DNA from 2 places in the Stenotrophomonas sp. 93052_Sma genome. Region 1 is predicted to be linked to the other one. Evidence: riboswitches for the same ligand, from Rfam matches in the RefSeq annotation. Region 1 holds a riboswitch; the other holds the start of a gene.
What was found. A riboswitch is a leader RNA that binds a small molecule or an ion and turns the genes downstream of it on or off. The one in region 1 is predicted to bind thiamine pyrophosphate.
Positions count from the first base shown of each region.

Region 2: linked by a shared signal. The riboswitch ahead of ACZK2V_RS00985 (TonB-dependent receptor) and the one ahead of thiC (phosphomethylpyrimidine synthase ThiC) in region 1 are both predicted to bind thiamine pyrophosphate.

Region 1 is NZ_CM151134.1:4,077,619-4,083,265, forward strand. It holds partial or broken gene ACZK2V_RS19095 (ion channel) at 1-582, opposite strand, end outside; gene thiC (phosphomethylpyrimidine synthase ThiC) at 720-2,564, opposite strand; TPP riboswitch at 2,647-2,748, opposite strand; gene ACZK2V_RS19105 (BCCT family transporter) at 2,994-4,709, shown strand; gene ggt (gamma-glutamyltransferase) at 5,124-5,647, opposite strand, start outside.
Region 2 is NZ_CM151134.1:218,971-224,617, forward strand. It holds gene ACZK2V_RS00970 (Dyp-type peroxidase) at 1-263, shown strand, start outside; gene ACZK2V_RS00975 (hypothetical protein) at 348-764, shown strand; gene pnuC (nicotinamide riboside transporter PnuC) at 1,400-1,969, opposite strand; gene ACZK2V_RS00985 (TonB-dependent receptor) at 1,978-4,167, opposite strand; TPP riboswitch at 4,238-4,333, opposite strand; gene ACZK2V_RS00990 (phosphotransferase enzyme family protein) at 4,377-5,501, opposite strand; gene ACZK2V_RS00995 (glycine zipper 2TM domain-containing protein) at 5,627-5,647, opposite strand, start outside.

The sequences.
Region 1 (5,647 bases):
AAGGCGCGCCTGCGGATGCAGTGGCACAACGTCGCTCAAGCCAACACCCGAAAGCAAACTGAAGCTCAGATAAAGAAGCTCCATCCAGGTGCGCTGCGCGCCACCACCGGTGCCCTGGAAACTGCCCGGATACCATTGCTGGCACACGGCGAAAGCAAACGCGAAGGCCCACGCCAGCAACGTGAATGTCGCACCTGCTGCGAACAGTTCATCGCGGGTGACTTTATGGTCCTGGAGCATGTAGGCGATGAGCGCACCGGCCGTATAGAAGTACAGCAGGCTTTCCAGCAGCTGCGCGGTGGTCAGCAGCGCACTGCGATCCAGCAGTGCGCCGGCCAGCGAGAACACCACCGAAGGAATGGCCAGCAGCAGTGCCAGCCAGGTGCCCAGCGGACTGCGCTGGACCACCCACAGCGCCAGGCCGAGTACCGCCATGCCGAACATGCCCAGTGCCGCACGGCCGCCGGCGGTGTCATCAAGTGCGGGATACAGCAGCACCGCGATCAACTGGGCACCCAGCAGCCAGGCCGAAGGATGGCGGCGGGCAATGGCCAGCCAGCGGGTGGTGATGGCAACGGGCATGGCGTCCTTCCCCAGGGTGATGGGCGGAGGATAGCCGGGAGCGACGTGATGAGCGGTAGTGCCGGCCACTGGCCGGCACTCTCCCGGTCCCACGCACGACGGAATGCCGGCCAGCGGCCGGCACTACCCGTTACACGTCAGCCCTGGTGATAGACCTCGGCGCCGGCCGCGCGAAACTCCTTCGACTTCTCCTTCATGCCGGCCTCGGCGTAGTCGCGCACGTCCTGGGTGATCTTCATCGAACAGAAGTGCGGGCCGCACATCGAGCAGAAATGCGCCAGCTTGTGCGCATCCTTCGGCAGGGTCTCATCATGGAATTCCTTGGCCTTCTCCGGGTCCAGCCCGAGATGGAACTGGTCTTCCCAGCGGAACTCGAAGCGTGCCTTGCTCAGCGCGTTGTCGCGCACCTGCGCGCCGGGGTGTCCCTTGGCCAGGTCGGCCGCATGCGCGGCGATGCGGTAGGCCATGATGCCGTCGCGTACGTCCTGGCGGTTGGGCAGGCCGAGGTGTTCCTTCGGTGTCACGTAGCAGAGCATGGCCGTACCAAACCAGCCGATCATTGCCGCACCGATCGCGCTGGTGATGTGGTCGTAGCCCGGTGCGATGTCGGTGGTCAGGGGGCCCAGCGTATAGAACGGCGCTTCGCCACACTCGCGCAGCTGCTTGTCCATGTTCTCCTTGATCAGCTGCATCGGCACGTGGCCGGGGCCTTCGATCATGGTCTGCACGTCATGCTTCCAGGCGATCTTCGTCAGTTCGCCAAGCGTCTCCAGCTCACCGAACTGCGCCGCGTCGTTGGCATCTGCGATGCAGCCCGGGCGCAGGCCGTCACCCAGCGAGAAGGTCACGTCATAGGCCTTCATGATCTCGCAGATCTCTTCGAAATGCGTGTAGAGGAAATTCTCCTTGTGGTGCGCCAGGCACCACTTGGCCATGATCGAGCCACCACGGCTGACGATGCCGGTGACCCGCTTGGCGGTGAGCGGCACATAGCGCAGCAGCACGCCGGCGTGGATGGTGAAGTAGTCCACGCCCTGCTCGGCCTGCTCGATCAGTGTGTCGCGGAAGATCTCCCAGGTGAGTGCTTCGGCGCGGCCATCGACCTTCTCAAGCGCCTGGTAGATCGGCACGGTACCGATCGCCACCGGCGAGTTGCGGATGATCCACTCGCGGGTCTCATGGATGTGCTTGCCGGTGGACAGGTCCATCACCGTGTCACCGCCCCAGCGGATCGCCCACACCAGCTTCTCCACCTCCTCGGCAATGCCCGAGGACACGGCGCTGTTGCCGATGTTGGCGTTGATCTTGGTCAGGAAATTGCGGCCGATGATCATCGGCTCGCTTTCCGGATGGTTGATGTTGTTGGGCAGCACCGCACGGCCGCGGGCGATTTCGTCGCGCACGAACTCCGGGGTGATGATCTTCTGGATCGACGCGCCGAACGCCTCGCCCGGGTGCTGCTGCAGCAGGCCGGCATCGCGGATCGCGTCCAGCCGCTGGTTCTCGCGGATGGCGACGAATTCCATTTCCGGCGTGATGATGCCGCGGCGCGCGTAGTGCATCTGGGTGACGTTGGCACCTGCACGCGCACGGCGTGGCAGGCTGCGCGCGGGGAAGCGCACCGCATCGAGCTTCGGGTCATGCTCGCGATCGCGACCGAACGAAGAACTCAGTCCTTCCAGCCGCTCGGTATCACCGCGTTCTTCCACCCAGCCGCGACGCAGTGCCGGCAAACCAGCGGACAGATCGATGCGCACCTCCGGATCGGTGTACGGGCCCGACGTGTCGTAAACGGTCACCGGTGCATTCTCTTCGCCGCCGAACAAGGTCGGCGTGCGGGTCAGCGCGATCTCGCGCATCGGCACCTGCAGATCCGGGCGTGAACCGGGCACGTGGATCTTGCGCGAGCCGGGAATGGGCCGGGTCACGGATTCGGAGAGTTGCTGGGCCTGTTGCTGCAGGGCGGAGAGCTGTGCGTTCATCGGGCATCGTCCAGGAAGGTCAGGGACGAAGCGGCGGCGCACTGCTGCCGCGCCCGGACGGTCCTTGGGCGGAGTCCGGGCATGGATGCACTGCAAAGCTTCCCTACGCCGGTATGAGCCGGATCAGGTTCCAAGGGACTGTCTCAACCGTGGCCACATGGCCGCGGTACCCCCGCTTCTTGATGTGCATTAGAGCATAGAACGCACTGCAGCTCCTGGCTGTTCCATCCACGCACGGCGTGGATCCGCTGTTTCTGTATTAACAGAACCGTGACATCGCATTCAGTAACGTGCACGCGCATCGTGCCGCTGCGGCCGGTGTTTCCCCGCCGCCTCCGCGGCCCCTGCCCGGTCTGTGCTGCATGTCGCCGGCCCCTCGCAGCAAGCTCTGCTCGCTCCCCTCAATCCCTTGATCGGAGAAGCTCCTTCATGGTGTTTCGCGTTTCCATCGCACTGGTTCTGCTTCTGGTGCTGCTTGCCGGTGTTGCACCCGGCCCCTTCAATACCGTGGTGCAGTCGGTACTGGCCGATGTCATCCGCAGTGTCGGCTGGCTCTATCTTCTGGTCGTGTTCCTGGCGCTGACGTTCCTGATGTACCTGGCATTCGGTCGCTTCGGCAACCTGCGCATCGGCGGTGAAGATGCCGAGCCGGAGTTCTCGCGCGCCAGCTGGATGTCGATGCTGTTCGCCGCCGGCATGGGCATCGGCCTGGTGTTCTGGGGCGCCGCCGAGCCGATTTCCCACTTCACCAAGCCTCCGGAAGGCCTCGCACCGCAGAGCATGGACGCGGCGCGGGCTTCAATGCGCTATGCATTCTTCCATTGGGGTCTGCATCCATGGGCGATCTACGCGCTGATCGGCCTGGCGATGGCCTGGTTCCAGTTCAACCGCAATGGCCGTGGACTGGTCAGTGACATGCTGCAACCGATCATCGGCCGGCACCATCGCGGCTGGATCGGACGCGTGGTCAACATCGCCGCGGTTGTTGCCACTGCCATTGGCGTGGCCACCACGCTGGGGTTCGGTACCATCCAGATCGCTGCCGGCATGGAACGCGTGTTCGGCCTGCACGCGGGTGTGCCACTGCAGCTGACCATCATCGCCATCGCGTTCGTGCTGTACATGGCGTCCACCGCCAGCGGAGTCGAGCGCGGGGTGAAGTGGCTGTCCAACTTCAATCTTGCGCTGGCCGCGCTTCTTGCGGCCACCGTACTGGTGCTGGGTCCGACCGGATTCATCTTCGATACGTTCACCACCACACTGGGGTCGTACCTCAACCAGCTGGTGACGATGAGCCTGCGCATGTCGCCGTTCTCGGGCAGCACATGGGTAGCGGACTGGACCATCTTCTACTGGGCGTGGTGGATTTCCTGGGCCCCGTTCGTCGGCTCGTTCATCGCGCGCATCTCGCGTGGGCGCAGCGTCCGCGAGTTCGTCATCGGCGTGGTGCTGGCACCGACGGTGCTGGGCTTCTTCTGGTTCGCGGTGTTTGGTGGTACTGCACTGTGGGCGCAGATCTTCGGCCACGCCGACCTGGTGCAGGCGCTGGGCAACGGCTATGAAACGGTGCTGTTCACCCTGTTTGACAGCATGCCGCTGCCCTTGCTGCTTTCCTGCATCGCACTGGTGCTGCTGATGATCTTCTTCGTGACATCAGCCGATTCGGCGGTGCTGGTGCTGGCCAGCATGTCCACTGACGAGGCAGGCGATCCTCCGTTGAAGCGCAAGCTGGCCTGGGGCATCGCGGTGGCATTGATCGCAGCCGCATTGCTGCTCGCCGGTGGCCTGGATGCGCTGCAGGGCATGATCACGATTGCGGCATTGCCATTCGCGCTGCTGATGGTGCTGGTGATGGTGTCGCTGTACCGGGTACTGGACCAGGAGTACACCCGCGAGCGGCGGCAGGCGCAGCGCCAGCGGCACATGATCGACGCATGGATCGCGCGCGAGATGGCGGCGCAGGAAGAGACCCAGGCGGAGGCTGCGCGCGCACGATCAGGATTGAGTGGGTTTTGCAGCCTGCGGCTGCACCGCTTTTTCAAGCAACGGCAACTGCAACAGCAACCTCACAAGCGGCTCTGGGTTGCTGCTGGTTTGGCGGAGAGGGGGCAGATGGCGGGACACGCCGCAAGTACGTCCCTGTAGGCTCGGCCACGGCATCCATGCCGTGGACGGTCCCGCCATCTGCCCCCTCTCCGCCTCCGACAGTTTCCCGGTGACGGTGGGTTTTCCACGCCATGCGTGGATGAGGTGTATCGGAAAACAAGAAGGGGTCGGATCCGTTTTCCCCCGGAAAACGGATCCGACCCCAACCCAAAGCGCGCAGCTGTTGCTGTTGCCTTTGCTTTTGATCTTCTTCTTTCTCTTCCTGCGGTGGCAGCCACAGGAAACTGTCCGTGGCCGGGCGGGTGGGTTGGCTGGGGGCGTGAGCCGCATGGATGCGGCGACCGAGCTTACATGGACGTACTTGCAGCGGCCCCCAGACAATCCACACGCCCGGCCAAACCCAGCTTTACGGAATCCACCGCAGAGGGGGCTGCGCCCGGTGGCCGGGAAACCTCAATACCCCGCCGCCTGCCCATCCTTGCGGCTCTCCGAAGCACCGTAGTAAACCCCGGTCTCGGGATCACGCATGATCGCCTGATACCCGCCATACGGACCATCGGCGAACACGATGCGATGCCCCTTGCGCATCAACGCACGCACCGTTTCATACGGGAAGCCGGTTTCCAGATTCACTTCACCACCGTCGGTCATCGCCGTGGCCTGACCTGTCGGTTCAGTCGAGCCTTCGTGCTGGATGCGCGGCGCATCACCGGCTTCCTGCAGGTTCATGCCGAAATCCACCAGGTTCATCACGATCTGCGCGTGGCCCTGCGGCTGCATCGCGCCACCCATCACGCCGAAGCTGGCATACGGCTTGCCGCCCTTGGTGATGAACGCCGGGATGATGGTCTGGAAGGGACGCTTGCCCGGCGCGTAGCCGTTGGGATGGTTCTTCTGCAGCACGAACATCTCGCCACGGTCCTGCAGAATGAAACCCAGACCGGGCGGTGCCATGCCGCTGCCCATGCCACGGTAGT
Region 2 (5,647 bases), 1.1 Mb from region 1:
CCCTGTGCACCATCGAAGACGCCGACGGCGAGCACGAGATTCTGCGCGACAACATGCCCTTCGCCAACCCGGGCCGTGGCGAGTACGGCACCTACTTCATTGGCTACACGCGCCGCCTGTGGGTGATCGAGAAGATGCTCGAGCGCATGTTCATCGGCAATCCCGCGCCGCTGCATGACCGTATCCTCGATTTCTCCACCGCCACCACCGGCGTGACCTTCTTCGCGCCCTCGCGCAAGGTGCTGGCCGACCTAGGCGATTGATCGCGCCGGGGAGTGCCGACCGCCATCTGCCTGTCATCTACCGCGCCGACCATCAGCCGTTGGATGAGAGCGCAGGAGCGGGCGATGGCGATGGCAAGGAACACAACCGGCGCACGCCGCTGGTGGCGGCTGTTGGCCGCGCTGTTCGGTGCGCTCGCACTTGGAAGTGCCAGCGTTTCCGCACAGGAGGCTCCCGCACACTGGATGGCCTATGCCGCCGCCGTGGGCGGCCAGCTGCAGCAGCGCCTGCAGCAGGAGCAGAACCCGCAGGCGCAGCGCGTGCTGGAATGGCTGCAGGCACACCCGGATACGCCGACGCCGCTGCCGGTGAGCGTATGGATCGCGGCGGATGGCCGCATATCGAAACTGGAATTCGACAGCCTGGGCGATGCCCAGGTCGACGCCGACCTGCGCGCGACGCTGCAGGCCGCGCCGTTGCAGGCGGCACCGCCGCCCGACATGCGCCAACCGCTGCGGCTGGGCCTGCTGCTTACCCAGTAGATCCACGCCATGCGTGGATGCGCCTGGTAGATGCCGACCTTGGTCGGCACGCGCGCCAACCAAGGTTGGTGACTACCGGTAAGCCCCGGCCACGCATGGCGTGGAGCTACTGATCTTGCGGGTGCAGTAGATTCAGGCCCTGCGTGGATGTGTTGGGTAGATGCCGACCTTGGTCGGCAGGTGTGCGCCAACCAAGGTTGGCGACTACCGGTAGGCCCCCAGCCACGCATGGCGTGGCTCTACTGATCTTGCGGGTGCAGTAGATTCAGGCCATGCGTGGATGCGCCGGGTAGATGCCGACCTTGGTCGGCAGGCGTGCGCCAACCAAGGTTGGCGACTACCGGTAAGCCCTGGCCACGCATGGCGTGGCTCTACTGATCTTGCGGGTGCAGTAGATTCAGGCCATGCGTGGATGCGCCGGGTAGATGCCGACCTTGGTCGGCAGGCGTGCGCCAACCAAGGTTGGCGACTACCGGTAAGCCCTGGCCACGCATGGCGTGGCTCTACTGATCTTGCGGGTGCAGTAGATTCAGGCCCTGCGTGGATGTGTTGGGTAGATGCCGACCTTGGTCGGCAGGTGTGCGCCAACCAAGGTTGGCGACTACCGGTAAGCCCCGGCCACGCATGGCGTGGCGCTACTGCGTTGCTGCCTCTGGTTCACGGGCTGCCGCGCTCCATGCGCGCAGGCCGAACACGGCCAGGCCGAGGAAGAACACGTACAGCGCGGCGGTCACGTGCAGCGACTTGAACAGGTAGGCACCCACGTAGACCACGTCCACCGCGATCCACACCCACCAGCAGGCCACGTGGCGGCGCGCCTGCCACCACTGGCCGACCAGGCTCAGCGCGGTCAGCATCGCGTCCAGCCACGGCAGCGCGGCATCGGTGAAGGTGTGCATGGCCGCACCCAGCGCTACGCCACCACACAGGCCGATGGCCAGGTCGCGCAGCAGCTTGCCGCGTGCCAGTGGCACGATGCGGACGCTGCCCTCGTCGGCGGCGTGCTGCCGCCAGTTGAGCCAGCCGTAGACCAGGAAGCCACCGAAGGCGACCTGCAGCAGGGTGTCGGAGTACAGTTTGGCCTCGGCGAACACCAGGCCATACAGCGTCACCGACAGCAGGCCGACCGGCCACGCCACCAGCCGGCGCTTGGCCATCAGCCAGACGCCGAGGATGCTGCACAGCGCGGCGGTCCACTCGAGCATGACGCCGCTCACAGCGCGAACGTCACCGACAGGCGGGCCTGTCGCGGTGCGCCGGGGAACAGGTAGTAGTCACCGCCGCTGCTACCGGTATCGCGCCAGTAGAAGCGGTTGAACACGTTGTCCACCGACAGGTTCCAGGTCACCGCACGTTCGTGCAGGCGATGCTGGAAGCGCAGGCCGGCATCGAACACCGAGTAGTCAGGTGCGCGCACGCCACCGTCGGCGCGGGCCACGTTGGCACCGGCATAGCGCCAGCCGCCGGTCACATCCAGGCCCTGCACGAACGGCAGCGCATAGGCCACGTGCACGCTGGCGCGCACCTTCGGCACGTTCACCAGCTGATGGCCTTCATAGGCCGGCGTGCCAGTGTCGCGCGCACGTGCCTGCAGCATGCTGGCGCTGGCCACGATCTGCAGCGCATCGGTCAGCTGGCCATTGGCGGTCAACTCCAGGCCGGTGTGGGTCTGCTTGCCTTCCTCGACGAAGGTGTAGCCGACGTCGCTGTTGTCCGGCCTGGCGTACTGGTACGGCTGCGAAATGCGGAACATGGCTGCGCCCAGCGTCAGCGCCTCGACCGGCACGTACTTCACGCCCACTTCCAGCTGCCGCGACTGCACCGACGGCAGGAAGGTGTCGGCGTTGCTGGTCCAGAACGGCGCTTCTTGGCCCAGCGAGATGCCGCGCACGTAGCTGGCATAGGCGTTGAGCTGGTCGGTGGCCTTCCACACCACGGCGGTCTGCGGCAGGAAACGCGACAGGCGGCTGTGCCGCTGCGGGGTACCACGCTTGTCGTAGGCACGCTCGTCCAGGCGCACGAAGCGGCCGCCGGCCAGCCACTGCCAGTCATCACCGAAGCTCATCCGGTCCAGCGCGAAGAATGCGGTCTGGCGGCTGTCCAGGCGTCGTGCGGACGGCCCTGGCATCTTCGGCGACGGCGCGAACACCGGCACCTGTGCGTCGTGGATGTTGCTGGTGCCGACGTACTCGTTGACGCTCGGGCGCTTGTCTACCGTGCGGCGGAAGTAGTCGGCACCGAGGGTCAACTCATGGCCGACGCTGCCGGTCTCGAAGCGGCCGCGCAGCTCGGCACGGGCCTGCTGGTTGCGGCGGGTGTCGTCCGGGCTGCGGTAGTCGTAGACGTCGTAGTCGCCATTGGGCGCGAAGTAGTTGCCCGGCACGCTGCCATCGGCACACTGCGTGGCGTAGTAGCAGCCGTAGGCGAAGGCGACGTTGTCATCGATCACCGAGCGGCTGTGGCCGACCGAGACGCGCGACTGCCAGGCATCGTTGAAGTCGTAGGTGTGCAACGCGGTGATGTTGGTGCTGGCGATATCCACCGGGCGCTGCCAGGGCTGGTAGCCGAGCAGGAATTCGCGATCCACGCCGTGCGGCAGCTCACGCGCGCCCAGCAGCTGGTAGCCGGACACCGAACGCTGCGAGCTGGTCTGGTAGTTGGCATCCACTTCCAGCTTGCCGCGTTCGCCAATCAGCCAGTCGGCGGCCAGCGAGTAGAAGTTGCGACGGCCATCGGCGTGCTCGACGTAGGAATTGCTGGAATCCCATGCGGCATTCAGGCGCAGGCCGAAACGCGGGGTGATCCAGTGGCCGACATCGACGGCGACGTAGCGCGAGCCTTCCGAGTCGGTACCGAGCGTGGCGGTGCGCACTTCGGCCGGGCGCTTGCCGATGTAGTTGATGATGCCGCCGGGCGCCATCACACCCGCGGCCAGGCCGGCTTCACCCTTGAGGATCTCAACCGACTGCACGTTCTCCAGCGCCAGGCGCTGTTCGCCGGCGATGGACAGGCCGTTGAAGCGGTAGCTGGTGGCGGCATCCAGCGCGAAGCCGCGGATGGCGACGTTCTGGTAGTAGCCCACCGGCGCATACGCATCACCCAGCGAGGCATCGTTGCTGGCCAGCTCGGACAGCGAACGCACCTGGCGGCGGTCGAGGTAGTCGCGCTCGAGCACGTTCACCGAGGCCGGGGTGTCCCTCCAGGACCCACCACCGAAGGCGTTCACGCGTGAGGTATCGGCCTTGGGTTTGCCGGCCTGCACGCGCACTGCCGCCAGTTCGGTGGGCGAGCGCTCGGCGCCGGTGGCAGCCGCATCGGTGGCAGCGTCGGCCTCGCTGGCATGCAGCGGCAAGGCGGCGCAGAGGGCGAGGGAGAGCAGGGTGGGGCGCAGGCAGCGGTTCATTCGGTTCGTCTTCGGACAACAAGGGAGACGAAGCGACGGCGCGCAGGTGCACCGGCCCATGACGGGGGTGTGGCTGCGGCTCAAAGCTCCCTACGCCGGTGCAAACCGGATCAGGTTCCAAGGGACTCTCTCAGCCTGGCAGATCCAGGCACCCCCGCTTCAGGTGACCATTTCACTACAAATGGTACGGATTTGCGAGCCGGTGCCCTTCAGGCTGCCGCGTGCAGCGCCTGCAGCAGTGCCTGCCCCGGCGCGCCGTGGAACCACGCCGGGTGCCCCAGCATGAAGGGCTGCCAGGCCACATCCGCGTTCGCGGTCGAGCCAGTGATGCCTTCGAAGTACTCCACTTCGGACAGTGCGAAGTCGAAATGGACCATCGGCAGCAGGTCGGCCAGCAGCTGCACGCGTGCCGCCGACAGCGGCAGCACCTCGCGGTAGCCGTCGAGCAACGCCAGTGCGATGTCGATGCGCACCGCCTCCATGCCGCGCTGCAGTTCCAGCCACGCCACTGCGTTGCGCTCGATCGCGGTGGCGAGGTCGAACAGTGCGCTGGTGGGCGAAGCCAGGCCGAAATCCAGCACGGTGCTGACCTGCCCGTCGCGCCACAGCAGGTTGGAGACATGCCAGTCGTTGTGCGCCCACAGCCGTGGCTCGTCGCGCAGGCGCTCGGCCAGGCCCGTGTGCCAAGGCAGCACGTCGCGCTGCAGCTGTGCTTCCCACGGAATGCGCGCGAGATAGCGGGCCAGCCCCGGTCGTGTGGGCAGTTCGGCTTTGATCGCGGCGATGGGATCGTCGGCGCGGATCAGATCGTCGCGCGCGACTAGCAGATGGGTACTGCGCTGTGGCGCGTGATAGCTGGCGGCGGCACGGTGCAACCGGGCCAGCATGCGGCCGGCTTCGCGGGCCTGCGCGACATCGGTCAGCAACGACCACGACACGGCGTCGCGGTACAGGTCCTCGCCGACGCCAACCGCATGCAGCTCGAAGGTCCATTCGCCGTGCTCGACGGCGCTGCGGCCATCGGCTGCCGCAAGCAACTGCACCACCGGTACGCCGGCGGCAGCGAGATGGGCGATGAAGTGGTGTTCTTCTTCCAGGCAGGCCGCACTGCGCACACTGTGGTGGTGGCGCTTGATGAACACCGCGCCGTCCCTGCCATTGACGATGGCAGCGGCCGAGAGTGGCCGCGGGCTGTGCCAGTGCGGGTGGCTGTCTGCATCCAGCTGAGGGTAGCGCCGGCGCAGCCACGCAATGTCCGCCGCGCTGATCGGTGGCCAGTCGGCAGCAACCTCGTCGTTGTTGAGGCCCTGCACGCGGTGGGAGGAAGAAGTCATGCCGCAGCCCCAGTGGGGAAAGTCACATCCAAGGCTGCGCATTCAACGCCATGCACGCGGCCAACGCAAACGGGCGGGTCATCGACCCGCCCGTCCGTGCATCGGCATGGGGGATGCCGCGCTGCTTACCAGCCGCGATGGCGGCC